Regions from separate parts of the Halomonas sp. M1 genome, predicted to be linked through region 2. Evidence: predicted binding sites of a transcription regulator. Region 2 holds the regulator's gene; the other holds the start of a gene.
The links. Region 2 encodes PhoB, which activates phosphate uptake and scavenging genes when phosphate is short. Its sites were predicted from a motif close to TGTCATANNNNTGTCANA; they were not measured.
Positions count from the first base shown of each region.

Region 1 (14,626 bases), 620 kb from region 2:
AGAAGTCATTCACGTTGGAAGGATTCATCATGACAGTTTCTCATATTCTCGGCTATCCCCGCATTGGCGCTCAGCGCGAACTCAAGAAAGTAACCGAAGCCTACTGGAAAGGTGAGGTAACCCGTGAAGAGTTAGAGGCAACAGGACAGGCGCTGCGTCTGCACCATTGGCAAACGCAGCAAAACGCTGGCTTGGATTTTGTTAGCGTTGGTGATTTTGCATTCTATGATCAGGTGCTTAATGTTTCAGTGATGCTGGGCGCCGTGCCAGGACGCTTTGGCGCTCAACAAGAGGTCTCTGCGGGAGACGTAACGCTAGACACGGCCTTTCGCATGGCGCGTGGCCGTGCGCCTAGCGGCAAACCTGCGGCCGCCTGCGAAATGACCAAATATTTCGATACCAATTACCACTACCTGGTGCCGGAGCTGCATGAAGGGCAGACGTTTACGCTGGCTTCTCAGCGCTTGTTTGACGAAGTGGACGAAGCCCTGCAGGCAGGCTTTACACCCAAAGTAACCCTAACCGGCCCGCTGACCTGGCTGTGGTTGGGTAAAGCCAAGGGCCGCGAGTTTGACCGTTTGACGCTGTTGGACAACGTTCTGAATGTCTATAGCGCCATTTTATCTCGTTTGGCTGCCCAGGGTATTGAGTGGGTGCAGTTGGACGAGCCAGCGCTGGTGCAGGACCTGCCCCTGGCGTGGCAGCAAGCGTTTGAGCGCGCCTATCATCGTTTGCAGTCGGCACCGGTTAAGGTACTGGTCGCCACGTATTTTGGCGCGCTGGGCGACAACCTCTCATTAACTACCCGCTTACCCGTGGCAGGACTGCATGTTGATGCGGTTCGTGCGCCCCAGCAGATTGAAAACGTGATTGATCGGTTAAACCCGCACCAAGTGCTTTCTATTGGCTTTGTGGATGGGCGCAATATTTGGCGCGCGGATTTAGCTGCACTGCGTGAACGCTTACTGCCCCTAAAAGTACGCCTTGGACAACGGTTATGGTTAGCGCCAAGCTGCTCACTGCTACACGTACCGGTAGACCTGACTCAGGAAGCTGAGCTAGATAGCGATTTAGTGAGCTGGCTGGCCTTCGCGCGCCAAAAGATTGATGAAGTCGTTACGCTGGCACGTCTTGTCGATAATCGTGCCACTGCCGTAGACGAGCAGCGGGTGAGCGAAGCAACACGGGCCTTAGATACTCGCCGAGAGTCCGCGCGCATTCACCAGCCGTCGGTAAGCCAGCGTCTAGCGGCGATTACCAAGCAGGATAGTCAGCGTCGTTCTCCGTACGCGCAGCGCGCTGTGGCTCAGCGCCGGTCGCTGGCACTGCCGCTGTTTCCCACCACCACGATAGGCTCTTTTCCACAAACGAATGATATTCGCGCGGCACGACGGGCATTTAAAGCAGGTGAACTTAGCCAAGCTGACTACGAAGCGCGTATGCGTAAAGAGATCGCCTACGCCGTTGAGCGGCAGGAAGCGTTAGGGCTGGATGTGCCGGTGCACGGCGAAGCCGAGCGTAATGACATGGTGGAGTATTTCGGTGAGCAGCTAGAGGGCTTTGCCTTTACCCACTTTGGTTGGGTGCAAAGTTACGGTACCCGCTGTGTTAAGCCGCCGATTATTTTTGGTGACGTCACGCGTCCGACGCCGATGACCGTCCGCTGGAGCGAGTTCGCCCAAACGCTGACCCAAAAACCGATGAAAGGGATGCTTACCGGGCCGGTCACCATCTTACAGTGGTCGTTTGTTCGCGATGACCAGCCCCGGGCCACTACCTGTCGACAGATAGCCCTGGCGCTGCGCGATGAGGTGGTGGACCTGGAAAAAGCCGGTATACAGGTGATCCAGATTGACGAGCCAGCGCTACGCGAAGGGCTGCCGCTGCGTCAGCAAGAGTGGCAAGGCTACCTGGATTGGGCCGTGGAAAGTTTTCAGCTAAGCGCTGCAGGCGTGGCTGATAGCACACAGATTCATACCCACATGTGCTATTCGGAGTTTAACGACATTATCGGCGCCATTGCGGCACTCGACGCCGATGTGATCACCATCGAAACCTCCCGCTCAGATATGCAGCTACTGGATGCGTTTCAGGACTTCGCCTACCCGAATGAAATTGGGCCAGGAGTGTATGACATTCACACTCCGAATATCCCCGAAGTGAGCTGGATGGTTGATTTGATGGAGAAAGCCTTGGAAAAGATCCCCGCCGAACGGCTGTGGGTGAATCCCGACTGCGGTTTGAAAACCCGTGGGTGGGCAGAAGTAGAGCCGGCTTTGGCTAACATGGTGGAGGCCGCCAAGATATTAAGACAGCGCTACGCTTAAAGAGCGAGCATTGGTGAAGAGTGAGTATTGATGCATTACCCCGCTGCACTAGGCAGCGGGTTTTTTGATGGGGTTTGTAGATATACAGCTAGCTTTTTGACGCGTAGGCGTAGAGCAACGTTTCTTGAGCGCTAATGGCATCGCTGCTACCAGGATCCTGTAGCTGATAGCTGCCGTCGCTCTGCAGTAGCCAGCTTTGGCAGTTATCGACCAAGTAGGTTTCTAGGTCTTTACGAACCCGGTTGGCGAGCTTCTTATCCAGCAGCGGGAAGCAGGTTTCAACTCGGTGGAACATATTACGCGACATAAAGTCAGCGCTTGAGCACCAGATTTCCGATTTGCCGTCGTTGTGGAAGTGAAACACCCGGGTATGCTCCAAAAAACGGCCAATAATAGAACGCACGCGAATATTCTCCGAGACGCCTTCAATGCCTGGTTTAAGGCAGCACATTCCACGGATAATCAGGTCGCACTCCACCCCTGCCTGGGATGCACGGTACAGCGCTTTAATCAGCTTGGGTTCTGTCAGTGAATTGCATTTGATAATGATATGGCCACGCTTGCCCTTGCGGGCTAACTGGGCCTCACGGTCGATCATCTCTACCAAACGCTCGTGCAGGGTAAAGGGTGCATGGAGCAGGGTATCGATTTTTCGTGCACGGCCCATACCGGAAAGCTGCTGAAAGACTTTGTGCACGTCGGCACACAGTGCTGTGTTCGAAGTTAGCAGGCTGTAGTCGGTATACAGTTTGGCGGTTTTAGCGTGGTAGTTACCAGTTCCCAAGTGGGCATAGTAGCGTAGCTCGTTTTTTTCCCGGCGTACGATATGCAGCATTTTGGCGTGAGTTTTATAGGCCATAATGCCGTAAATCACAATGGCTCCAGCTTCTTGTAGCCTTGCTGCTAGCTGTAGATTGTCCGCCTCGTCAAAGCGTGCCCGTAGCTCTATCACCACAGTGACTTCCTTGCCGTGGCTAGCGGCTTCTACCAGGGCACTCACAATAGAAGAGTCGGCGCCGGTTCGGTAAAGCGTCTGCTTGATGGCCAGCACGTCCGGGTCGCGGGCAGCTTCGCGAAGTAAGTCCTCAATTGGCGAAAAGGCTTGAAATGGGTGATGCAGCAATATGTCGCTTTTAGCGATAGCGCTAAACAGGCTGCCGCCCTTGAGCACTTTGGGCACGCTGGGTGTGAAAGGCCGATACAGCAGTTCTGGGCGGTCAACATCGCCGAGTACTGCCATCATGCGGGTTAAGTTAACGGGCCCTTGTACCCGGTATAGGTCATTGGTTTCCAACTCAAATTGGCGCAGTAGAAAGTCGGCAAGATCATCGGGGCAGTTGTCGGCTACCTCCAAGCGTACGCCACTGCCATAGCGGCGGGCCAGCAGTTCGCCGCGTAGTGCCGAGGCAAGGTCGGAGACCTCTTCCGGGTCAACGGTCATATCTGCATTCCGCGTAAGCCGGAACTGGTAGCAACCGCGTACACGCATGCCAGGGAACAGCTCCTCGGCATGAGCGTGAATCATGGAGGATAAAAACACATACTCCGAAAAGCCCTCAGCGCAAAGTTCTTTGGGCAGGGCCATTAAGCGAGGCAGCGAGCGAGGTGCGGGAAGTATCGCCATTCCCCCCGCACGGCCAAAGGCGTCTTTACCCTCTAGCTCAACAATAAAATTAAGGCTTTTATTCACCAAGCGGGGAAAAGGGTGGGAGGGATCCAGGCCGATAGGACTAATCACCGGCATGATTTCGCGCTCAAAAAACGCCTGTACCCAGGCTTTTAGGGCATCATCCCACTGATCTCGGCGGCGAAAACGTAGTCCCTGCGCCTCAAGGGCAGGCAGCAGCACCTCATTTAAAATTTGATATTGGCGCGCAATCTGCTGGTGGGCAATCTCGGAGACTTCTGCCAGCAGCGCTTTAGGCAAGCGGCCGTCGGCGGCGGTGGTATCATCGCCCAGTGCTAGCTGATGCTTTAGGCCCGCAACGCGAATTTCAAAAAACTCATCCATGTTGGATGAAAAAATCAGCAGAAACATTAGTCGATTAAGAAGCGGGTGCGCGTCATCCAGCGCTTGTTCCAACACGCGAATATTAAACTGCAAATGTGAAAGTTCGCGGTTGAAATAGAGCTGCGGGTCGTCCAAGTCGGCTTCCGAGTGGGACTCCCGTGCCTGCACACCGGTGGGCGTTCGATTGATGCGCAGTGGCAAGCTTTCCCCTTCGCCACTGTACGGCTCAGTAGGCGTTAATGGCATTGAATCTGATAGTTGGTTGTCCATAGCTGCCCCGCGTAAATGACCTATCTCAAGCATAGCGTGTTAACGCTTATTTACGGCAGTATGCAGGGGGTAGATGACAAACAGGTGTCACCTGTTTGTCATCTTAGCAGCGTAATTAGGGAAGTGAGAGGTTAGCGCTGTAGCAGGCGAGCGGCCTCAAGGGCAAAGTACGTTAATATTCCGTCGGCGCCGGCGCGCTTAAAGCACATCAGCGACTCAAGTATCACGGGTTCAGCCTCTAGCCAGCCGTTATCGAAGGCGGCGCGATGCATGGCGTACTCACCGCTTACTTGGTAGGCAAACGTAGGCACTTGCAGCTCGCTTTTGACACGGCGTACTACATCTAGGTAAGGCATGCCGGGTTTGACCATCACCATATCGGCGCCTTCAGCGATATCCATGGCAACCTCATGAAGTGCTTCATCGCTGTTGGCAGGGTCCATCTGGTAGGTACGCTTATCCGCTTTGCCCAGGTTGGCAGCGGAGCCGACAGCATCGCGAAAGGGGCCGTAATAGTGAGAGGCATATTTGGCGCTGTAGGCCATAATGCGCACGTTGTGCAGGTGCTCCTGCTCCAGAACCTGACGGATGCCGCCAATGCGACCATCCATCATGTCGGAGGGGGCCACAACGTCGGCACCCGCTTCAGCGTGGGAGAGCGCCTGCTTGAGTAAGGTGTCTACGGTGCGGTCATTCAGCACATAGCCCTGCTCATCAATGATGCCGTCCTGACCATGAATGGTATAAGGGTCGAGGGCAACGTCGGTAATAATACCAAGCTCTGGTAGCGCCTCTTTTAGGGCACGTACGCAGCGCTGCACCAAACCGTTCGCGTTATAAGCTTCTTCCGCCAGTTCGCTCTTCTGCTCCTTGCCCACCACGGGGAAGAGTGCCAGCGCCGGAATGCCGAGGGCGTGAGCTTCGCGGGCCTGTTCAATGAGCAGGTCGATGGATAAGCGCTCAACGCCTGGCATTGAGGCGACGGCTTCACGCTGGTTTTCACCCTCTAGCACAAACACCGGCAGAATAAGATCTGCCGGCGTTAACGTTGTCTCCTGCATCAGGCGGCGTGAGAAGTCGTCACGGCGCATGCGGCGCATACGAGTGGCGGGGAAGTGACGGGTGCTTGGTATACTCAAAGGAGTTCTCCGCAAAACGCTAACATAAGGGTGCCCGTAGGCTTACAGTGAGTATATCAGCCATAACCTGCGGCGAAAGCCGCCTTGTGGCGGTTAGGCAGACTGACTAGAGTGAAACGTTTGCCAAGTCGCTAGGCAAGTGGTGAAAATAACGGCGACCATAAGGAGATAGGCATGACCAAACAGGTAGCAATCGTATTAGCAGGCTGCGGCGTTTTTGATGGTTCAGAAATTTACGAAACCACACTAACCCTGCTGCGCCTGGATCAGTTGGGCATTGGTTACCGCTGTTTTGCGCCAGATGTGGAGCAGCACCATGTGATTAATCATTTAACCCAGTCACCTGTTGAGGGGGAGGCGCGCAACGTACTGCAAGAGTCGGCCCGGCTGGCCCGAGGCGAGATCAGCCCTATCACCGAGCTAAATGCCGATGAATTTGACGCGGTGATTGTGCCCGGTGGGTTTGGTGCCGCTAAGAACTTGTCTGACTTTGCTACGCAAGGCGACAGCATGCAGGTGCTGGAGAGCCTAAAAGACGCGCTAGCGGGCTTTAAACAAGACGCTAAGCCCATTGGCCTAATGTGCATTGCACCGGTGATGGTGCCCCGTCTGCTGGGTGAAGGCATCGCAGTGACTATCGGCCATGACCCCGCCGTGTCAGGTGCCATCAGTGCTATGGGTGGGCTACACCGCAGCTGTAGCGTCGAGGATATTGTCGTGGACTTAGAGCATCGCGTCGTCACAACACCTGCCTATATGCTCGCCACGCGGATTAGCGAAGCCGCCACGGGTATCTTTAAATTGGTTGATCGTATTGATGAAATGATGGAGTGAACGAACGCTCGCCGCGGTTGAGTAAATAGAGCAAAAAACCCCTGCCATCTAAGATGGCAGGGGTTTTTTAGTGAGCGCTTATGGGTAGTTAGCCGCTATTCGTTCTCTTCATCGGCAGCTTCGGTCTTGCGCTTGCGCACTAGGCGGCCAAACAGCAGCCCCACTTCATAGAGCAGGTACATGGGGATTGCGAGAAGGCTCTGGGAAATAATATCGGGGGGCGTTAATAGCATCCCCACGACAAAGCAGCCCAACACAATATAGGGGCGTTTTTTGGAGAGACTTTCAACAGTGGTAGCGCCTGAAAGAATCAGCAAAAAAGTGGCAATGGGGATTTCAAAAGCGACACCAAACGCAAAAAATAGCTTCAGCACAAAGTTAAGGTACTGATTAATGTCGGTCATTACCGCGACATTTTCTGGACCTGTTTGGGTGAAGAACTCAAACAGCAGCGGAAACACCACGTAATAAGCAAATGCCGCGCCAGCGTAAAAAAGCGCAACGCTAGACACCAAAATAGGAATCGCCAGCGCTTTTTCATTATCGTATAGCCCCGGCGCCACAAACGCCCACGCCTGGTGGAGCACAAAGGGGATAGCGATAAACACAGCGACCACTAAGGTCAGCTTAAAGGGGGCAAGGAAAGGAGAGGCTACCTCGGTAGCAATCATCTGTGACCCTTCAGGTAGCAGGGCCATTAATGGATCGGCAACAAAGGTATAAATATCATTAGCAAAGGCATAAAGACCGAGGAAGATCACCAGAATGACGACCACGGATTTTATGAGGCGCGTTCGCAGCTCTATTAGGTGCTCAATAAGCGGGGCTTGGCTTTGCTCGTTACGCGGCTCCTGTGAATCGCCAGACATGCTCATTGGTGATTGCTATCCTTTTTAACATCGGCCTTTTTAAGATCAGCCTTTTCAAGGTCGGCGTTGTGAAGATCCGTGCTATTAGCATCTTCGCGTACCGTTTGTAGGGCGTCGTCTAACCGGGCGCTGGCGCTGGCGACTCGCTGTTCAGTTTCATGCTGCGCGGCGGGCGTTGAGGTGTTGGCCGGGGATGAGTCGGCAATGCTCTCAACGTCCTGCTTCACTTTCGTTAAGCTGTCATCGAGCTTTTTTTGCTGCTCGTTAAGCTTTTGGCGCAGCTCTTCTGCTTCCAGCTGGGCGCTAATTTCACGCTGCATACCGGATACCGTTCGCTTGATCTTGCCAATCCACATACCCGCAGTACGCGCCGCTTTTGGCAAGCGCTCAGGACCGAGAACCAGCAGCGAGACGATGCCAATAAGCATGAGTTCAAGGAAGCCGATATCCAGCATGGGTTATTTGCGCTCTTGGTTGCTGTCTACAGGGCGGCTCTCTTCCGCTTCCGCCGCACGCTTCTCTTCGGCCTGCACATCGTAAGTGTTGCCAGCCTCTTCATGGCTTACCTTTGCCTGGGGCTGATCAGCGTCTTTTTTATCGCCGTCTTTCTCTTCTTCGTGCATCGCTTTTTTGAAGCCTTTGACTGCACCGCCTAGGTCGGTGCCCACATTACGCAGCTTTTTAGTGCCGAAAATCAGGATAATAATGCCCAGAACAATCAGCAGCTGCCAAATACTGATACCACCTAACATATGCATTTCCTCATCGGTGCAGGTTAACGTTGTGTGCGAGACGCTTTTTCGTCGTGACCAGAAATACCCAACCGCTTTGCTAGCTCATCGAGTACGCACTGGTGATCCAGGTCTAAGTGCGACAGCATCACCAGGCTATGAAACCACAGGTCGGCGGTTTCAGCGATCAACGCTTTACGTGCTTGCTCGCCACCGTGTTCGGCATCTTTTGCTGCGAGCAGCGTTTCAGTCGCTTCTTCGCCAACTTTTTCGAGTATCTTGTTCAAACCCTTATGATGCAAGGAGGCAACATAAGAATCTTCTGCTGACGCATGGCGGCGCTGCTTCAATACCTCGGCTAAAGCGTCCAATACGGGCGTTTGGTTAGCGGTTGTGCTCATGGTGTTCCTTGTTGAATCGGCAGGGCATTTTAGTCTCGCTGGCCGGCGGGTTTTACTGCCATAACAGCAGCAGTAGCCCTAGGCCAGCTGCGGCTAATACGGGCCACTCTTGGGTGGCAGCCCAGCTGCTAAGCGGTTGCCACGCTAAGGCAATTGCCACCAGAATTAAACCCACCCGTAGCCGGTACTGGCGTTTACCTTGGCGTGTTAACTGGCTGTGCATGTTACTCAGAGTGCTGACCTGTTGATGACGCTGGCGGTGCTCATGCTCCATACGGCTTAGCGCTTGGTGGGCTAATACCGGTAGCTCCGGCAGTTGGTGGGAAAGCTCTGGCGCTTGTCGCTTTAACGACTCCCAAAGGCCGCTTACGCCGGCTCGGTCTTTCATCCACTGCTCAAGGTAGGGCTTTGCGGTGCTCCATAAATCCAGGTCAGGATAAAGCTGGCGGCCCAGCCCTTCGATGTTAAGCAGCGTTTTCTGCAGTAGCACCAGCTGGGGCTGAACTTCCATATTAAAACGTCGGGCGGTTTGGAAAAGCCCCAAAAGCACCTGCCCAAACGAGATGTCCTTTAGCGGCTTCTCAAGAATAGGTTCGCAAACGGTACGAATGGCGGCGGCAAACTCATTGGCGCGAGTGTTTTCACCCACCCAGCCGGACTCAATATGCAGGGCGGCGACTTCATAGTAATCCTGGTGAAAAAACGCCAGGAGATTGCGCGCCAGGTAGTCTTGGTCTTCCCGGGTTAAGCTGCCCACAATGCCGCAGTCGATGGCAATATATTGCGGATCCTCGGGGTTGTCACAGTTAACAAAAATATTGCCGGGGTGCATGTCAGCGTGGAAAAAATTATCGCGGAACACTTGGGTAAAAAATAGCTCTACGCCACGTTCGGCGAGTTTTTTTAGATTGGTACCTTGGGCTCTAAGTGTCTCTAGGTCGGCAACCGGTACGCCGCGGATTCGCTCTTGCACCATGACATGCCGACGGGTGAAGGGCCAATAGATGGTGGGTACAAACAGCAGCGGCGAATCTTTAAAATTGCGCTTTAGCTGTGAGGTGTTGGCGGCTTCTTTGTAGAGGTCGAGTTCGTCAAACAGCGTGGCTTCATAGTCGCGAATGACTTCCACCGGGCGTAGGCGCTTGGCTTCGGGCACTTTAGCGAACAGCTTGGCGACCTGATACATCAACGCCATATCCTGGCGCATAATACGGTCGATGCCGGGGCGGATAATTTTCACCACCACGTCTTCGCCGGTGTGTAGCGTGGCTGCGTGTACTTGAGCAATCGACGCGGAGGCCAGCGGCGCCCGATCAAATGCCGCAAACGCTTCGGTCAGCGACATATCCAGCGCTTTCTCCACCCTTGCTGCGGCCTTTTCGCCGGGGAAGGGAGGCACTTGGTCTTGAAGTCGCTTTAGCTCATCGGCGATGTCCTCGGGCAGCAGGTCCCGCCGCGTGGAGAGCATCTGGCCGAATTTAATAAAAATTGGCCCTAGCGCTTCAAGCGCCAGCCTTAACCGTTCGCCTCTAGAGAGCTGACCAACGGGCACTAAACGCAGTGGGGAGAACCACATCAGCGTGCGTAGCCACAGCGGCAGGCGTTCAATGGGAATCAAGGTGTCTAGGCGGTGGCGGGTAATTACCCAGACAATTTTGAACAGCCGCAGGCTCATGGGCGCTGCTCCTTGGTGTTTACGGGCGCGCTTGATGACGGCGGTGGCGCCAGCTGGCTTAGGCGGCGCTGAAGGCGATTAAGCCGCGCCTCCAGGCGGTCGGTAGCCACCTCAAGTTCGGTTAAATGGTCGCGTAGCACGCTGCGCTGCTGGCGGCCAGGCAATAGGCGCGCTTCTTCAAATACGTATTCCGATACATCTTTAAGTAGCTCGTCTTTGGCCCGTAGCCCCCATCGGGCGGCGCGACGTATACCTTCAGCCAGGGAGTGAGCCGGTAGGTCGCCTAGCCAACGGGCTAACTCACCTTCCCAGTCGATATCCAGGTCAAGCAGCAGGTCACGGGTCGCTTCTACCAAATGAATGCGGCCACGCACGGAGAGTTTGCCATCAAACATAAGCCGCTCGACAGAGGCGCCGCTAAGCCACTCTGAAAGGGTTTCCGGGGTAAGCTCGACAATGGCGTCTACGTCTGTCTCATCCAGCTCGTCACCCCGCAGCAGGTCGATACCGGCATGGTGGTAGTGAAGCACCAGCTGCAGATGAGGCTTTTCCAGCCTCACCAACAAACGGCTGCCCGCAAGCTGAGCCAGCCGGGTAGGGGCTGCCGGGTCGCGGGCGAGGAGGGCGTTCAACGTGCGTTCACATCCGGCCAGCAGTAGGGTCGGGGTTACCAGCATGCTGACCTCTTGTTCAGTAACGTCATGGTTTACAGTGACTTCATAGTTTGATGCCACGGTGAAGGGCAACGATGCCGCCGGTCAGGTTGGTATATTCAACCCGTTCAAGGCCTGCGGTTTCCATCATCCCTTTCAGCGTTTCTTGGTCAGGGTGCATACGAATAGACTCCGCCAGATAGCGATAGCTTTCGCCATCGCCCGCCACTAGCTCACCCATTTTGGGCAGCAGACGGAAGGAGTACTCGTCGTAGGCTTTGGACAGTAGCGGGTTATTGGGCTTCGAAAATTCAAGCACCAACAGCCGGCCACCGGGTTTTAGCACCCGGGCCATGGAGCGCAGCGCGGCGTCTTTATCGGTGACGTTGCGTAGGCCGAAGGCGATAGTGATGCAGTCGAAGCTATTGTCGGGAAACGGCAGGCACTCGGCGTTAGCCTGAACGTACTCAACGTTGCCGCCTACGCCGTTATCCATCAGCTTGTCGCGGCCTACTTTCAACATGGATGCGTTGATGTCAGCAAGCACCACTTTGCCACTGGGGCCGACCAAGCGTGAAAACTTAAGCGTTAGATCACCGGTGCCGCCAGCAATGTCTAACACCTGGTGGCCAGGGCGAACGCCAGCGCGCTCAATGGTGAGTCGCTTCCAAACGCGGTGAATGCCCATGGACATGAGGTCATTCATAACGTCGTAGCGAGCAGCGACTGAGTGGAATACATCAGCTACCCGAGCGGCTTTCTCGTCAACGGGAACTTCTTGGTAACCGAAATGGGTAGTGCGTTTATCCGTGGGGCTCATGGGGCTGTAGCTCCCGAGTTCGAGGCGGTAATAATCGACCTGGAGGTCGTCGCAATAAAAAGGTTGGCGATATTGTAGCCTTCTCTGCCCCAATTTGTCTGTGCTTCACCTGGGGCGCAGCGTCACAGCTGTTTAAATTGAATGCTGGCTGGTTCCCGTGAGGCGCCTGCCTCTTCTAACCGTTGGAGATAGTTCTGCCAGTAGGCATCCTGGTGCTGGGCAAGATCAAACAGGTAGTTCCAGCTGTACAGGCCGCTATCATGTCCATCGTCAAAGTGTAGCTTCAACGCGTAATTACCCGCTTGGGTAATATTTTGTAGGCCGACATCTTTTTTGCCGACTTGAAGCACTGCCGTATCGCCGCCGTGGCCGCGCACCTCGGCAGAGGGAGAGTAAACCCGCAAAAACTCGACCGGCAGGCGGTAGCTCTCGCCGTTGGCGTAACCAAGCTCCAGCTCGCGGGCCTGCTTATGGTAGTGAACCCGGGTGGGGGTGGGAGCGTTCATGGATGACATTACCTCTTTACGGCGTCGGTGGCGGACATCATGACCGCTGCTTGGCCGTTGCGCACTTGCTCAAGCAGCGATGATGATGGCGCCTACCAAGCGCGCTCAGTTACGGATTACAAAATATAGCGCGACAGGTCTTCGTCCACCGCCAGTTCACCCAGTTGGGCGTTGACGTAATCAGCATCGATAACCAGGGGGCTATCCATATCACCGCCTTTAAACGAGGCTTCCTCCAGCAAGCGCTCTAGCACTGTGTGCAGGCGGCGAGCGCCGATGTTTTCGGTGCCTTCGTTGACCTGCCAGGAGATCTCGGCAATACGTTCGATACCGTCTGGCGTGAACTCAATATCCAGCCCTTCCGTCGCCAGTAGTGCCTGATACTGCTTGGTGAGAGAAGCGGATGGCTCGGTGAGAATCCGCTGGAAGTCACCCGGTGTTAGGGCGTCTAGCTCAACGCGAATCGGCAGACGGCCCTGCAGCTCAGGAATCAGGTCCGAGGGGCGCGATAGGTGGAAGGCGCCGGAGGCGATGAACAGTATGTGGTCGGTTTTCACCATACCGTACTTGGTAGAGACGGTAGAGCCCTCAATCAGCGGCAGAAGGTCGCGCTGTACTCCTTCACGGGAGACTTCGCCACCGCTGGACTGGCCGCTGCCTTTAGCGACCTTGTCGATCTCATCCAGGAACACAATGCCGTGCTGCTCAACAGCTTCAACAGCGCGGGCTTTGATCTCTTCTTCATTGACTAGCTTGCCCGCTTCTTCGTCGCGCAGTAAAACCAGCGCTTCTTTCACGGTAACGCGGCGCTGCTCGCGTTTTTGCTGGCCCATATTGGAGAACAGGCTCTGCAGCTGGCTGGTCATCTCTTCCATACCCGGCGGGGTCATGATGTCGATGCCCTGGCCCTGGGAGGAGACCTCTATATCGATCTCTTTATCGTCAAGCTGGCCTTCGCGCAGCTTTTTACGGAAGACCTGACGCGTGCCGTTATCCTCGCGAGGCTTATCCTCTTGACCGCGGGGAGGTGGTAGAAGGGCGTCTAGCACGCGATCTTCCGCGGCGTCTTCGGCGCGGTGTCCCACTTCTTCTTTGGCGTGCTCGCGCACCATTTTAATGGCGGCTTCCATTAAGTCGCGGATTATCGACTCAACGTCGCGGCCGACGTAACCCACTTCGGTAAATTTGGTGGCTTCAACTTTAATAAACGGTGCACGGGCCAGTTTGGCCAAGCGGCGGGCAATTTCGGTTTTACCTACGCCGGTGGGGCCAATCATCAATATGTTTTTTGGCGTGACTTCAGGGCGTAGGTCGTCATCGAGCTGCATGCGACGCCAGCGGTTACGCAGAGCAATGGCGACGGCGCGTTTAGCGTCTTGCTGACCAATAATATATTGATCCAGGGCGTGAACAATTTCGCGGGGTGTCATCTGGGTCATAAAGTTGGCCTCAACGGTCGTTGATGTTCAGCTCTTCAAGCGTCACGTGGTGATTGGTAAATACGCAGATGTCACCGGCGATTTGCAGGGATTTCTCGGTAATTTCGCGGGCGGAAAGCTCGGTGTTTTCGAGCAGCGCTCGGGCGCTGGCCTGGGCATAGTTACCGCCAGAGCCAATCGCAATAATGCCGCGCTCAGGTTCGACGACATCGCCGTTGCCGGTAATGATCAGCGAGGCGCTGTGGTCGGCGACGGCCAACAGTGCTTCAAGGCGGCGCAGTGCGCGGTCGGTGCGCCAATCTTTGGCAAGCTCAACGGCGGCTTTGGTGAGGTGGCCTTGGTACTTTTCTAACTGTGCTTCAAAACGCTCAAACAGGGTAAAGGCATCAGCGGTGCCGCCGGCAAAACCTGCCAGCACTTTGCCACGGTAGAGGCGACGTACTTTACTAGCATTGCCTTTCATCACGGTATTACCCAGTGAGACCTGGCCGTCGCCTGCGAGGGCAACGTGGTTACCGCGGCGTACGGAAACAATCGTGGTCATGGAGATAACTCCTTGGGGGGAGGCGTGCTCCCGATGACTGATGGGCCGACTACAGCGGCCGTACAAAAAGCGATTCCCAACAAAATGCGGGCGGCAGATAAAAAATCAACCGCCCGCTTGATAAAGCCGTTAGATAAAGCGTGTTTGGGTCGTCTCTAGGTGATCGGCTTGCTAGTTTTGCAGCTGAATCAGCAGCGGCTCTATACCTTGGGTGCTCATAAGATCCTGGGCACGGTTCAGCTCCCGGGTATCTTCATAGGGGCCTACTTGAACGCGGTGCCACGTGTCGCCCCCGGCCTGCACTTCGCTAATTTGCGCAAGCAGGCTTAAGTTACGAAGGCGGCTGCGCAGCTGCTCAGCGTCGCTAAGCTCACGGAACGAAGCGGCCTGCAGTACGTAGCGATTGG
Region 1 is NZ_CP121119.1:1,756,363-1,770,988, reverse strand. Features, by position in the region: gene metE (5-methyltetrahydropteroyltriglutamate--homocysteine S-methyltransferase) at 30-2,327, shown strand; gene ppk1 (polyphosphate kinase 1) at 2,416-4,608, opposite strand; gene hemB (porphobilinogen synthase) at 4,740-5,747, opposite strand; gene elbB (isoprenoid biosynthesis glyoxalase ElbB) at 5,922-6,581, shown strand; gene tatC (twin-arginine translocase subunit TatC) at 6,677-7,456, opposite strand; gene tatB (Sec-independent protein translocase protein TatB) at 7,453-7,905, opposite strand; gene tatA (Sec-independent protein translocase subunit TatA) at 7,909-8,202, opposite strand; gene P8S54_RS07950 (phosphoribosyl-ATP diphosphatase) at 8,226-8,582, opposite strand; gene ubiB (ubiquinone biosynthesis regulatory protein kinase UbiB) at 8,635-10,257, opposite strand; gene P8S54_RS07940 (SCP2 sterol-binding domain-containing protein) at 10,254-10,934, opposite strand; gene ubiE (bifunctional demethylmenaquinone methyltransferase/2-methoxy-6-polyprenyl-1,4-benzoquinol methylase UbiE) at 10,975-11,730, opposite strand; gene P8S54_RS07930 (DUF971 domain-containing protein) at 11,853-12,236, opposite strand; gene hslU (ATP-dependent protease ATPase subunit HslU) at 12,353-13,675, opposite strand; gene hslV (ATP-dependent protease subunit HslV) at 13,686-14,219, opposite strand; gene P8S54_RS07915 (SPOR domain-containing protein) at 14,391-14,626, opposite strand, start outside.
Region 1: a site for PhoB is predicted at 4,694-4,711, ahead of ppk1 (polyphosphate kinase 1). Genes of this name have one in related genera too.

Region 2 (14,626 bases):
GCAGCCTGCCAAGATGGTTAAAGCCTCCTCATGAGTGAACTCACGTCACCGGTCACCGCGCTCAAAGGGGTAGGCGAGGCGCTAGCAATTAAACTGGCGCGCCTGGGGGTTGAGCGCATTAGCGATCTGCTTTTTCACCTGCCGTTGCGCTATCAGGACCGCACGCGGCTTACGCCCATCGGGCTGCTGCGGGCGGGTCAAGAAGCCGTGGTTGAAGGTGAAGTGACCGCCAGTGACGTGGTGAAGGGGCGCAGACGCAGCCTGCTGGTTCGCCTGCGCGATGGTAGCGGTATTTTGAGCCTGCGGTTTTTCCACTTCTCCCCCGCCCAACAGCAACAGCTGCGCCCTGGGGTAACGGTGCGCGCCTTTGGAGAAGCACGCGCCGGGGCCACGGGCCTGGAGATTTATCACCCTGAGTATCGGCTAAGCGGCAGCGAAACGCCGGTTGAGGAGTACTACACGCCGATTTACCCCACCACCGAAGGGCTTCACCAAACCCGTCTGCGTGCACTTACTCAGCAGGCGTTGGGAATGTTGACGCAAACGCCAGCGGCGCTGCCGGAGGTGATACCTGATGCCCTGCTTCAGCGGTTTAACCTGCCGGGGCTGCACGCTAGCCTACAGCTGCTGCATCAGCCGCCGCCGGATGTGGATTTAGAGTCGCTCACACATGGGCACCACCCCGCCACCCGCAGGCTCGCGTTGGAAGAGCTACTGGCCCACCAGCTTAGCCTGCGGGAAGTACGCTTGCGCATTCAGGCCGACGGCGCGCCGGCGCTGCCTTCGGGGCGTGGTCTGCAAACCCGCTTCTTAGCTCAGCTGCCATTTGCGCTGACCGGTGCCCAGCAGCGCGTACTGGAAGAGATCGCCCTGGACCTTGCTCGCCCCGCCCCAATGCTGCGGCTGGTGCAGGGCGATGTGGGGTCTGGGAAAACGGTGGTAGCGGCAATGGCTGCGCTCTCGGCGCTGGCGGGCAACTGTCAGGCGGCGATGATGGCACCCACGGAGATCCTCGCCGAGCAGCACTACCGTGCCTTCAAGGCGTGGTTTGAACCGCTAGGCATTGAGGTGGCGTGGCTGGCGGGCAAACTTAAAGGCAAAGCGCGGCTAGATGCCAAAGCGGCCATTGCCGATGGCCGGGCGCGCATGGTGGTAGGCACCCATGCGCTGTTCCAGGCCGATGTGCATTTTCAGTGCCTGGGGCTGGCGATTATTGACGAGCAGCACCGCTTTGGGGTTCACCAGCGCCTAGCGCTGCGGGAAAAAGGTGAAGCCGGTGGATTGACGCCCCACCAGCTCATCATGACCGCCACCCCCATCCCCCGTACCTTGGCCATGAGCGCCTATGCGGATCTAGATGTCTCTGTGATTGACGAGCTACCGCCGGGGCGCACACCGGTGAAAACCGTGGTGGTGTCGGATGAGCGCCGCCCCGAAGTGGTGGAGCGCATTCGCAACGCCTGTAGCGATGGCCGCCAAGCCTACTGGGTATGCACGCTGATAGAAGAGTCAGAAGTGCTGCAGTGCCAGGCCGCTGAAGTTACCCGAGAGGAACTAACCCACGCGTTACCAGCACTCTCGATTGGCTTGATCCATGGGCGCATGAAGGCCAGCGAGAAAGTCGCGGTGATGGAGGCCTTCAAAACCGGCGAGTTAGATTTATTGGTGGCCACCACGGTGATTGAGGTGGGGGTGGATGTGCCTAATGCCAGCCTGATGATTATCGAAAACCCTGAACGCCTAGGGCTTTCACAGCTTCACCAACTGCGTGGCCGGGTAGGGCGTGGCAGCACTGAAAGCTTCTGTGTGCTGCTTTATCACCCGCCGCTCTCGAAAAGCTCCCGTGAGCGCTTGGGCGTGATGCGTGAAACTACCGACGGCTTCCGCATCGCTGAGAAAGACCTGGAGATCCGCGGGCCAGGGGAAGTGCTGGGTACCCGCCAAACCGGCCTTGCCCAAATGAAAATTGCCGACCTTGAGCGCGACGCTGATCTATTGGAGCGTGTGACTGCCCTTGCCCAAACGCTACAGGGCAACGCCGAGATCACCGCCGTGCTGGTACGCCGCTGGTTAGGTGAAGCCGCTGGCCGCTACGGGCAGGTGTAGCAAGCGTGTTGTCAGGCTGCGGTGGGCGTTGGTTCCACCTCTTGCGTGCGGGCTAAACGGCTGGCGGCATCGCCTAGAGGAGCGAGTTGTTGGGTGATCAGGCGTAGCTGGCTCTGAATAGGTCGGTAGAGCGTCACGGCGCTCTCTTCATCGGGGGTGGGCTGCTCTTCCATTTGTGCGAGTAGCTCGCGGGCGTGCTCATCCAGGGGGGCGATGGGCAAGCGTTTATGCAACTGCTCCGCCAGCTGTTCTAACAGGGCGCTGATGCGCTTAGCAAGGGGAACTAGCGCGGCATCGTCTTCGTCTTCTGCCAGCCGATGACGATGGGCTCCCAGTGCTGAGAGATGGCTTAACAGCGTATTGGACAGCACCAAAAAACGCAGCCCGTTATCGGCATCCTGCTTTCGGTAGTGGCCCGGCTCGTGGAGCATATTGGTCAGCAGCGTTGAGAGGGCCGCATCGGCATTGTGGGCATTACGGCGCGCTAGCCGGTAGGCTAAATCGTCCTGTTTGCCCTCTTCATACTGATGAACAATTTCGTCTAGATAGCGGCGGTGATTGGTCAGCACGTTGGCGGCTTCCCGGTAGAGCCTGCGGCCCTGCCAGTCGGGTAGAATAAAAAACACCGCGAGTCCCGCGATTAACGAACCAATTAACGTATCAAACAGGCGCGGCCAGATTAAATCAAAGCCGTCACCCACCTGGTTAAAGCTGCACAGTATCAGCAGGGTGATGGATGCCGTAGCAATGACGTAGTGTTTTTCACGGTTAGCGAAAAATGAGACGCCCGCGGCCACCGCAATCATGCTCTGTACCAAGGGTTGTGGAAATAGGCTAATTGACACCCATCCCGCGATTAACCCGAGTACCGTGCCGACGATGCGCTGGGAAAGAAAGCGCCGCGTGGTGGCGAAGTTAGGGCGGCAGACAAATAGCGTGGTCAGCAAAATCCAGAAGCCCTGCTCTGGGTCTAGCCACTGCAGCAGCCCGTAACCAACCACCAGCGCGGTGGTTAAGCGTATCGCATGACGAAAGGTGGGTGACCCCAGCGTAACGTTCAGCCGTACCCGGCGCCAGGCTTCCAGTAAGCTGGAAGGCGAACGGTCAAAGAGCGCGCTGTCCCGGCGCGGGTCATCGCTATCGGGGTTGTGGGCACTGGCAATCTGCGCCTCTAACGTTGCAAGATTATCGGCCAAGGCGTTGAGGGGGTGCATCAACGGCCGCCACTCCGGCTTGCCGCGCTCGCTCAGATTATCGATAGAGGCGCGCAGGTCCGCCAGCGCCTGCTCACTTAGCTGGTGGTCGAAGGGGCGATTAAGCAGCAGTGATTTAGCCAACTGACGGCAGGCACGGCCCTGCTGGTCGAGTAGCCGCTGGCAGCGGAACAGCACGTCGTGGTGGAAAAACGCTTCGGTGAGCGCGCCGTAGGGGTAGTGGGTCGAACTTGCCCGCTCGTGGATGTCCTGGGCGATAAAGTATATCCGCAGGTAGCGGTTAAGCTTGCGACTCCCGCGCTGGCCTTCTAGGCGGCGGAAAATCATCTCTTTCGCTTGGTTAAGGGCATCGACCACAAGGCCATTTTGCCGCGCCAGCGCCACCCGGCGGGCCTCTATATCCACGCCGCGCACGGGTTCAAACAGCGCAGATTTGAGAATTAAAAACTCGCCCAGAGTTTTATATACCCTGGCCATGCTCTGCTTGACCGGCTGGCGGGAGAACAGCGCGCACCATACAACGGAAATAACCCCGTACCACGCTGCCCCGGCCAATAGCAGCAGTTGGCGAGCGGCGACGTCTTCATCCACGCCGCCGTGCTGTTCAATATTGATCATCGAGTAAATCGATAGAATCAGCGTGCCCGAGGCAATAGTGGCGTAACGCTGGCCGATGGCGCCCAGCATAATCAACGTGAAGGTAGAGAGCGCCAACCCAAGGGCAAACAGCCACGGCCACGGGAATAACCACTGCACCACAAACGACGCCGAGGCAAAGCATAACAGGGTGACTGCCAACGCTTGTAGGCGCCCCTGCCAGCTGTCATCGGTTTCTGAAAGCGCGCTTGCGATAATGCCTAAAAACAGCGGGATCACCAGTGCCACGTCTCCCGCTACCCCGCTAAACAGCAGCGCCCCGCTGAAGGCGATAAACACCCGCAGGCTATAGGCGAACTTATCCAGTGTCCAAAGGCGCCGTAGGGGCAGTGAAAGCGGCATAGGGGCTCTTGTAGGCAGAGGTTGTTAGACTTTAGTTTATATGCTGCGTTGCCGCATGGCTAGAGAGACGCTGTTGTGGCCTATCAACGAAAAGCCCCGCAGTGCGATGGGCTGCGGGGCAATAGGCGGCAAGCAATAGAGCCACTAGCGTTACAAATACTTCAACAGCTTTTGCAGCTTGTTCATATCGGCGGAGTCGCCGACGAGGCGCACCTCGCCGTTTACCATGCCGTCTAGAAATGCCTGCTGGGTAGGCTTCTTGAGGATGCGTAGCGCGGCATCTTGGTCGCGAAAACGTAGCTCAAGGTCAAGGTCAACGGGCAAGCCTTTGCCCGTGGTTACCCCTTTGGGCGTCATCCGGTAGTAGCGGGCAATGCTTAAGTCTTCCGTGGCAATCCCCCAGTCCAGTCCGCGCATGCGTTCCAGCTGCTCTTTAAAGCGCGGCTTGCGGCGTAGGGCACGCTTGAGCATAAAACTCAGCAGCCACAGCGTAAGCGTTAGCTTCATTAGGAAACGGCGTCCTTGAGCGCTTTGCCTGGCTTAAAGGCAACGTTTTTGCTGGCGGGAATTTGTAGCGGGGCGCCAGTTTGCGGATTCTTGCCGGTACGTGCGGCACGTTCGCGAACGGTAAAAGTACCAAAACCAATCAGGGCGACGTCTTCGCCTTTGGCGACGCTGTTCGTGATCTCATCCAGGATGACGTTGAGGACTTGGCCCGCTTTGTCTTTGGAAAGGTCGGCACCTTCAGCAATAGCAGCGGCGAGTTCAGGTTTGCGCATAGAGGAAACTCCCTTGTAACAGAATCAAGCGTACGCTTGTGATGTGTAAGAAACAGTGTTGTTTAAAGCATTACCCGGCTGGTCCAGCTTCTTAGACTAGTCGTGAATGCGGCGAAAATCAGCCTAGCAGCGCAGGGGCTGCTCTGGAAAGCTCCACTTTCCTTCTCACGCAGCCGCCTGTCAACGCAAAACCAATCAAACGACCGTCTTTATCTTCCGCCAACGCCGCCATTTCTCCCCCTTCCCCTTCGATGCGCCACTGTGTGGGCGTGGTTAACGGCGGGTAGGCCACCACGGGGAGTAGCGGTGTTTTTACGATGACCGGCCATGCGCCAAAGGCGACGCGGGTGGGCGTGCCGGTTAGGGTAGCCGCCAATGCTTTAATACTGGCCTGAAGCGGCTGTACGTACATGGCGTTAACACCTTCCACACAGGCCACATCGCCCAAGGCGTAAATGTTAGGTTCAGACGTGCGCAAGTAGCGGTCCACCTGTATACCGTTAGAGGCCACCGCTAGCCCAGCGGCGTTTGCTAGCGCGGTGCGTGGGGTAAGCCCTGTCGCCATTAACACCTTATCGGCTTGAAAAGACTCGCCGTTATCAAGCTGGATGTCTATTGCGTGGTCATTAACGGAGTCGGTTATTGCGGTAATGGCGTGGCCTAGGCGGAGTGTTATGCCCGCCGTTTCAAAGGCTGTGGCTAGCGCGCGGCCTAGCGGTTCGGGCAGTAGGCGCGCTAGCGGCGTGTTTTCGGGGGCCAATAGGCTGACGTGGTGGCCGCCAGCAATCAGGTCGTTAGCAAACTCGCAGCCCACCAGCCCGGCACCAATCACCGCGACCCGCGTGGGGCCTTGTGTTAGTGCGGTATGAAAACGGCGGTAATCATCTAAGTCGTTCACGTTGAAGCAGCGGCTGCTAAGGCTCTCAGACACGCTGAAGGGCGCGCGTGGGGCCGCGCCCGTCGCTAAAACTAAGTCATCATAGTAAAGCTCTCGGGCGTCACTCAACCGCACCTTTTGGTTATCCACATCCAGTTGGACAACCTGGGTATGGGTAACTAGCGTTGCGTTAAGCTCTTCTGCTATGTCGGCAGCGCTGCGCTGGGCCAGCTTTTCGGGGCCAATGCGTTTGGCAAAGCCGGTGGAAAGCAGCGGTTTACTGTATTCGTCGCCGCTGTCAGCACTCAACAGAGCGATGGTACGGGTATCGCCTTGGCGGCGCAGGGCGCGGGCAAGCCCAATACCTGCCATGCCGGTGCCAATAATCACCAGCGCTGCGTGGGTGGCGTCGGCGCGTTGTTCAATCGGTGGGGGCATGCAGTCACCAAAAGTCGGTGGAACAAAAGCCTGTCAGAGCACCATGTTACACTACCGCTCACTTTTTTGACTGCCTTGGAGAACCCGGTGACGGCCCCAATTTTCCGGCAAGCCCAGCCTTTTATGCATTGGCTACCCGTTAATGCGCTGCGCCCTGCGATGAGCGCACCCTGGCGGCAATGGGTGGCTTCTACCGATTCGTTAACGGCGCGGCTAACCGCGGCGGCAGGCGATAAACCGTTTCGGGTGCGCTTATTACGCCAGACAATTGGCTTGCCTCAGCGGGATGAGGCGCTGGCCTTGGGTATTGAGCCGCGCCGCTATGCGTGGCTGCGGGAAGTAGCGCTCTGTGTGGACGATACGCCTTGGGTGGTGGCCCGCTCGGTAGCGCCGCTGACCCAGCTGCAGGGGAAAGGGTTAGAGGGGCTCGGCGAACGCTCTTTGGGCAGCTGGCTGTTTCGCCAGCCTGATTTAGTGCGTGGCCCCCTTTACGCTACCAAGCATTGGCCCTGTTTTGCCCACCGGCTATGTGCGCCAAATGTGTCTGGCGTATGGGGGCGGCGCTCAGTTTTTCAGCACAGCGGGCTTTCGCTGCTGGTTCAAGAGTACTTTTTATCCACCATGGCGGATGATCTTGGCCTGCCTTCGCGCTAGGCTAACACTGCATCTTTATTCGTGAGGTAAGCATGGATCGTTCTCTGTTGCGGCCAACGGGGTGGGCTCGGGTGGCGGATTTTTTACAACTGATGCGCCTGGATAGGCCCATTGGTACCTGGCTTTTGATGTGGCCAACCCTATGGGCGCTGTGGATTGCGGCAGAGGGAGTACCTGGGCGAAATGTATTGCTGATCTTTATTGCCGGTGTTTATGTAATGCGCGCGGCGGGCTGTGTGGTAAACGATTATGCGGACCGCCACTTTGATGGCCATGTGAAACGCACCAAGCATCGGCCGCTTGCCACTGGGCGTATCAGCGAAACCGAAGCGCAGCTGCTGTTTGTTGGGCTAGTAGCGATTGCGTTTATTCTGGTGCTGCTTACCAACTGGTTTACGGTTTTACTCTCTATTGGGGGCTTGGTACTGGCGTTTATTTACCCCTTTATGAAGCGCTACACCCACTTTCCCCAAGTGGTGCTAGGAGCGGCTTTCTCTTGGGCGATACCGATGGCGTTTGGTGCCGTGCTGGGGAGCGTGCCCCTTGAAGCATGGCTGCTGTTTTTCGCCAACGTATTGTGGACCGTGGCCTACGATACCCAGTACGCCATGGTTGATCGCGACGATGACTTAAAAATCGGTATTAAATCAACGGCGGTGCTGTTCGGAGATGCTGATCGATTAATCATTGGCCTGCTACAGCTTGCTACGCTGGCGCTATTAACCTGGGTAGGGCTACGAGTAGCGTTAGGCGGTTTTTTCTGGCTAGGGCTAATAGCGATGGCAGCGACGTTTGTCCATCAGCAGCGGTTGATAGCGCACCGTGAGCGTGATGGCTGCTTCCGGGCGTTTTTGAATAATTACTGGTCGGGCCTGCTTATTTTTGCCGGTATTGCTCTGAGCTGGTGGCCAATCACTGGCTAAATACGCTGAGTGTCATAAAATTGTCACTAAGCCATGGTGTTATCGTCACAGATATTTCATTGAACTGTTTTTCTATGAGCTAGTTTCATTGCACACCGTGAGGCCCAGGAATGACCGCCAAGACCGTTTTGATTGTCGATGATGAGGCGCCGATTCGCGAAATGATCGCAGTGGCGCTGGAAATGGCTGACTATCACGTGCTTGAAGCGGATAACGCCCAAGATGCTCATGCGATGGTTGTCGACCATCAGCCTGATTTGCTGCTACTGGATTGGATGATGCCCGGCACCAGCGGTATTGAGCTTGCAAGGCGCCTAAAACGCGAAGAGTCTACCGCTGAAATACCCATTATTATGCTTACTGCTAAGGGCGAAGAGGATAATAAGATTCAAGGTCTTGAAGCGGGTGCCGACGATTACATCACTAAGCCATTTTCGCCCCGTGAGCTGGTCGCGCGCTTGAAAGCCGTGCTAAGGCGTACCACTCCCCGGGGTGTGGAAGACCCCATTGAGATTAATGGCCTAATGCTCGACCCGGTAAGCCATCGGGTAAGCGCCCATGGTGAACCGCTGGAAATGGGCCCCACCGAATACCGCCTGCTGCAGTTTTTTATGACCCACCAAGAGCGCGCCTATACCCGCAGCCAGCTGCTTGACCAGGTATGGGGTGGCAACGTCTACGTTGAAGAGCGCACTGTTGATGTACATATCCGTCGTTTACGTAAAGCCCTGGGCGAAGCCCACCAAAACCTTATCCAAACGGTGCGAGGCACGGGGTACCGCTTCTCCGCTCGGGTGTAAAACGTGCGTCTTTGGAGCCGTGAACTGTGGCGAGTTGCCTGGCTGGCGACCTTAGGGGTCTTGCTGGGCTGGGCGCTAGGCGCGCCTGGGTTAGGGTTGGCCGCAGGGCTTGCGGTGTGCTTGTTTTACCATTTGCGTCAACTGCTGGCGCTTTTTCAATGGCTAACGCTGCATCCCCAGGATGAACCGCCTTCGGCGCGGGGCATGTGGGGCGAGCTATTTGATCGGCTCTACCGTTACCAAAAGAGCCAGCGCATTACCCAAACCCGCTTGCGGGCTACCCTCGGGCGTATTCAAGAGTCATCGGAAGCCATGCGCGACAGCGTAGTCATGTTAGACCGCCACGGTGACCTTGAGTGGTGGAACAGTGCCGCCACTGAGATGCTGGGCCTACAAACCGCCCATGACCGCGGGCAGCATATTACGAATCTGCTGCGTGACCCGCGTTTCATCAGCTACTTCAATGCCAACCAGTATAGCGAACCGTTAACGCTAACCTCGCCAATTGATGAACGCCAAATTCTGCAGTATCAGATTACCCTCTATGGAGACGATGAACGTCTCGTCATGGCGCGGGATATTACCCGGCTGCATCGTCTTGAGCAGATGCGTCGTGACTTTGTCGCGAATGTCTCCCATGAGCTGCGCACACCGCTAACGGTGCTTTCCGGCTATTTGGAGACCTACAGCGACTTAAGCGACCAGCTGCCGCCACGCTTAGGCCGGGGAATTGGTCAGATGGAGGAACAAACCAAGCGCATGCAGAGCTTGGTGAATGACCTGCTACTGCTTTCGCGGTTGGAAATTGACCAAGGTGGAAAAGACCACCAACCACTGGCCGTTGGGCCGTTACTTGAGAGCATTCGCCAGGATGCCCTGGCGCTCTCCGGTCAGCAGAAAGGCGGTCAAGTGCCGAGTAGCCAGCTACATAGCATCCACGTAAGTGTTGAGAGCGAGGCCCAGCTAGTGGGCAGCGAGCAGGAAATCCGCAGCGCTATTTCTAATCTTGCTTTTAACGCGGTGCGCTACACCCCTGCAGGCAGCCAAATAACCCTGCGTTGGGCCAACCTGGAGAACGGTAGCGCTTACATCTCGGTGGAGGATAACGGCGAGGGGATCGATCCGGTGCATATCCCCCGGCTGACCGAACGCTTCTACCGAGTTGATAAAGGGCGCAGCACCGCCACTGGGGGCACAGGCCTGGGATTAGCCATTGTTAAGCATGTATTGCTGCGCCACGATGCTCAGCTACAGATAGTCTCCCGCCCTGGCGAAGGCGCGCAGTTTCGCTGCGTATTTCCTGCCACACGGGCCTTGGTGGCTAATACCGTCTTTTAAAAAAACCACGCTGCGTTTTCAAACTCTGCATTCAACCACTGAATGCAACGGCGGTGCTGGTCAAACAATTCCTGTCACAAAGAAGCACGCGTTCCCTAAAAAAAGACAACGCTTGTACAAGTGTGCCAGATTGTCTGTTAAGAATGGTCAAACTCTGCGCATGTGTCATTTTTAGCCACTTTTTCAGCTTTGACAGCGCTTTTAGAGTGGCTATAAATAATCGACTAATATTTATAGATATTTGTATTTAAATGGTTTTATATAATTTTTTGGCAGGATGGCACAAGCAGTGCAACTACCCAGACAAGGAAGATAACCGCTGGAACTGGCAAGCCTATATGGCACTCTTCCTTAAAATTAGCGGTATCACAGCGATCGAGGAGACGGAATATGATATCCAAGGAACTACTCAAGAAAGCTGGTATTTTAGGTGTATCTTTTGGCTTGATGGCTAGCCCACTAGCATTTGCTGACACCACCGACCATTCATCAATTGATCAAAACCAAGATATTACGACTGATGATGAGCCTCAGGATAGCCATGCACAAGGTACAGGTGCTGGAAACTATGACAGTGACGATCTGACTACCGACCACGGTACACAGGGTCCAGATGCCGTCGACGATCCTGAATCAACTGACATGCACGGTGATAATGACGACGAATACACCCCAGAAGAGATTAATGAAGAAAACCGTGCGTCGTAATTGATATTGTAGATAACATTAGTTTACAAGGTTGAAAATAACTCTTACGCTTAGGAGTGAGCACATAAGGGGCAAGGATGTCCCACTGCAAGGATGCTCACCGATTCAAGGAGTGAATCTAGCGACGAACAATACGTTAGTCAGGGTAAATTCCATGGTTGGAGTCCCGCAAAAGGATAGGAAGCTAACGTTAGGTATCGCCCATATTAAGAGTTATCAAGACCCCGCCCTGGCGGGGTCTCGTTTTTTGTGGACGGTCGAAAAGTGTGTTCATTCCACCGTGACCACACCACGGTAGTGGTGATCCCACATCAAAACAGCGCCTGCCACCGCACCAGGAATTAAGAATAAATTTGCCAGCGGAATCCAGGTAACAACGGTCACCAGCCCTCCGTAAGTTAGGCTTTGCCACCAGCGCCGTGAGAGTCGTTGGCGCATATCCCGAAACGTTATTTTATTGTTATCCATTGGGTAGTCTAAGTAGGTGATGGCCATTATCCAGGCAGAAAACAGTGCCCACAAAATAGGCGCCAGCAGGTTAAGCCCTGGAATCCAGCTAAACACCAACAGTGCTGCCGCGCGAGGCAGGATGTAGCCTAGTTTCACCAGCTCACGCCCCACTGCATCAATCGCCGTTTTCGCCAGCCCGCGGTCGTCTAACGGTTCGCGGCCAGTGGCTTGGCGCTCTACTTTGGCGGCTAAAAAACCGTAGAAAGGCGCGGCGATCAGGTGGGTGACTAACGTAAAGGTGAAAAACACGGCCAGTAGTAGGCTGACGAAAAAAAGAGGCCAAATTAACCAGGATAGCCACTCAAGCCAACTCGGCACCATTGCCATTGCGCTGTCTAGCCAGCCAGAAAAGCGGTTAACCACCAAGCGGAGCATGCTGGCATAAACCACAAGGTTTACCAGGAGGGGAAGGAAGACATAGCGCCGCAGGCCTTTTCGATACACCAGCCGAGTGCCTCGGCTTAGCGCGGTAAATGCATCCAATGTGCGAACTCCTTATCAATACGCCCAGGCAGCGCATCTGGGCGTATTGCAGGAGGTATTACAGGATAGGTCAAGACTTTTTAAGCACGTCCTGATCTAAGCTGTCGAGGTCGGTATGGCGAATATCCAGTCCCTTTACGAGATAAACCACATATTCCGCGAGGTTGTTGGCGTGGTCGCCTACGCGTTCCAGGGCACGCAGTACCCACATAATGCTGAGTACCGAGCTGATAGAGCGAGAGTCTTCCATCATAAAGGTCATCAGCGAGCGCATGGCGCTGCCATACTCGTCATCCACGAGTTCGTCTTCACGCACGACCTGCATGGCAAGTTCCGTATCAAAGCGGGCAAACGCGGTTAACGCATCGCGCAGCATTTTACGGACGTGTTCGCTGATATGGCGCACTTCTACCAAGCCACGAACACTGCCGTTGTTTTCACTTAATAGCATCGCGTTACGGGCAATCTTGCTGGCCTCATCGCCGATACGCTCAAGGTCTGAGGTGGCGCGAATAACCGCCAGCACTAAGCGCAAGTCAGAAGCCGCGGGCTGTCGGCGCGCTAGAACACGCGTGCACTCGTCATCTATTTGTAGCTGCAGGTCGTTTACTTGGCGGTCGTTATCGCGCACTTTTTCGGCGAGGTGGCTGTCGCCTTCAAGCAGTGCGAATACGGCGTCTTGCACCTGCTTTTCCACTAGGCCACCCATGGCCATTAGGTGGGTTTTTAGCTCCTCTAGCTCTTGATTAAACTGGCGAGAGATATGCTGGCTGTGGGTATCGCTGGTAATGTCCATTGCGCACTCCTGACGGGTCGTCTCTGGGGCCTAGGTCATGCGGCCGGTGATGTAGTTTTCAGTGCGTTGTAAACGCGGGTTGGTGAACACTTGGTCGGTTAAGCCGAATTCAACCAGCTCGCCGTGCTGCATAAACGCCGTGTAGTCAGAAACCCGGGCGGCCTGCTGCATATTGTGGGTAACCAGCACCAAGGTAAGCTGCGATTTAAGGTTGCGAATCAGCTCTTCCACCTTGAGTGTTGAGATGGGGTCCAGTGCCGAAGCGGGCTCATCTAACAGTAAAACGTCGGGTTGGACGGCCAGCGTGCGGGCAATGACTAAACGCTGCTGTTGCCCACCGGAGAGCTGCCATGCTGAACGGTGCAACTGGTCTTTAACCTCCTCCCATAGCGCGGCAGACGTTAGCGCCCACTCAATAATGTCGTCTCGCTTACGCTTGGGTAATCGGCGCTGCAAGCGCAGCCCAAAAGCGACGTTTTCATAAATTGACATCGGAAATGGGTTCGGGGTTTGAAACACCATACCCACGCGGCGCCTCAGCTCGGTGACGTTCGTTTGGGGGGCGTGAATATCCTGCCCTTCAAGCGCTATGTGTCCACTGTGGGAAACTGATTCGTTGAGGTCATGTAACCGATTAATCGCCCTAAGCAGCGTGGATTTACCGCAGCCAGAGGGGCCGATAAAAGCGGTAACCCGATGGCGAGGCACGTCGAGCGTCAACTGCCGCAATGCAGGTTTCCCCGCATAGGCGAGGTTAAACTGATTGATGCTTAGGCAGCACTGCCCGGGAGCAAAGGTGGTCACCGGAGCCTGTGATGCTTGGCCTGACGCTTGGCTTGGTGTTAAGGGCGCTAGCATTCGTTTCCTCGTTGACGCCTTAGATAATGACGCAGAAATATGGCAGTTAGGTTAAGCACCAGCACAATCAGCACTAATAGTAACGCCGTGGCGTAAACCAGCGGGATGGCGGCCTGAACATCCTCCCCATGAAACGCCGTATCAAATAAATGATAGCCAAGGTGCATAAACTTGCGCTCAAGGTGCAAATAAGGGAAATCACCATCCAGCGGCATTTGCGGCGCTAGTTTGGCAACGCCCACCAGCATTAAAGGTGCCACCTCGCCAGCGGCCCGGGCGATGGCTAATATCACTCCGGTGAGCATCGCAGGGGTAGCCATAGGCAGCACCACCCGGGTTAACATTTCCAGGCGTGTGGCCCCTAGCGCTACCGCCCCTTCGCGCTGGGCGTCGGGTATTCGCGCTAAGCCCTCTTCGGTTGCCACAATCACCACCGGCAGGGTTAGTAGTGCAAGGGTCAGCGAGGCCCATAAAAGCCCGCCGGTGCCGAAGGTGGGCGAGGGCAGTTCATCGCTAAAGAACCAATTATCGATAGAGCCGCCAATGCCGTAGACGAACACTCCCAGGCCGAACACGCCGTAAACAATCGATGGCACGCCTGCTAAGTTGCGCACGCCAATGCGGACTAAATGGGTGAGCCGATTTTGATGAGCGATTTCATTGAGATAAATCGCCGCCAGTACGCCAAACGGGGTCACGATCACCGACATTAAAATAACCATCAGTACGGTGCCAAAAATAGCCGGCCACACGCCGCCGCCGGTATTGGCTGCCCGTGGCCCTTCGCTCAGAAAGCGCCAAACGTTTTGCCCCCAGGCTGTGGCTTTCTGCCACCAGGACATGGCATTGGGGGCTTGAAAATGGCGGATACTAGAGAGCGGCTGGCGTAGCGCTTGGCCATCGGCGGTCAGCAACAGTAGCTCACTGCTAGCCCGCTGGCTGGCTGGCAGCGCTAGGGAAGTCGTCATGTACTCCCAGGCAGCTTGTCCGGTTAAGCGCTGGCCATCGCTTTCCACTGCGATTAAACGGCCAATAAAATCGCCCCAGGGGGTACGTTCTAAGCGGATTAGGTCGTTTGGGGTCGCTTGCTCAGCGATGTCCTCGACGTTTATCCAGCGCCAGTTAGCCCCGGTGATATCGCGG
Region 2 is NZ_CP121119.1:2,378,443-2,393,068, reverse strand. Features, by position in the region: gene P8S54_RS10990 (hydrogen peroxide-inducible genes activator) at 1-34, shown strand, start outside; gene recG (ATP-dependent DNA helicase RecG) at 31-2,106, shown strand; gene yccS (YccS family putative transporter) at 2,118-4,319, opposite strand; gene P8S54_RS10975 (hypothetical protein) at 4,470-4,826, opposite strand; gene P8S54_RS10970 (HU family DNA-binding protein) at 4,826-5,098, opposite strand; gene P8S54_RS10965 (FAD-dependent oxidoreductase) at 5,217-6,413, opposite strand; gene P8S54_RS10960 (chorismate lyase) at 6,501-7,067, shown strand; gene ubiA (4-hydroxybenzoate octaprenyltransferase) at 7,100-7,990, shown strand; gene phoB (phosphate regulon transcriptional regulator PhoB) at 8,101-8,790, shown strand; gene phoR (phosphate regulon sensor histidine kinase PhoR) at 8,794-10,128, shown strand; gene P8S54_RS10940 (hypothetical protein) at 10,519-10,836, shown strand; gene cysZ (sulfate transporter CysZ) at 11,107-11,829, opposite strand; gene phoU (phosphate signaling complex protein PhoU) at 11,900-12,625, opposite strand; gene pstB (phosphate ABC transporter ATP-binding protein PstB) at 12,656-13,483, opposite strand; gene pstA (phosphate ABC transporter permease PstA) at 13,477-14,626, opposite strand, start outside.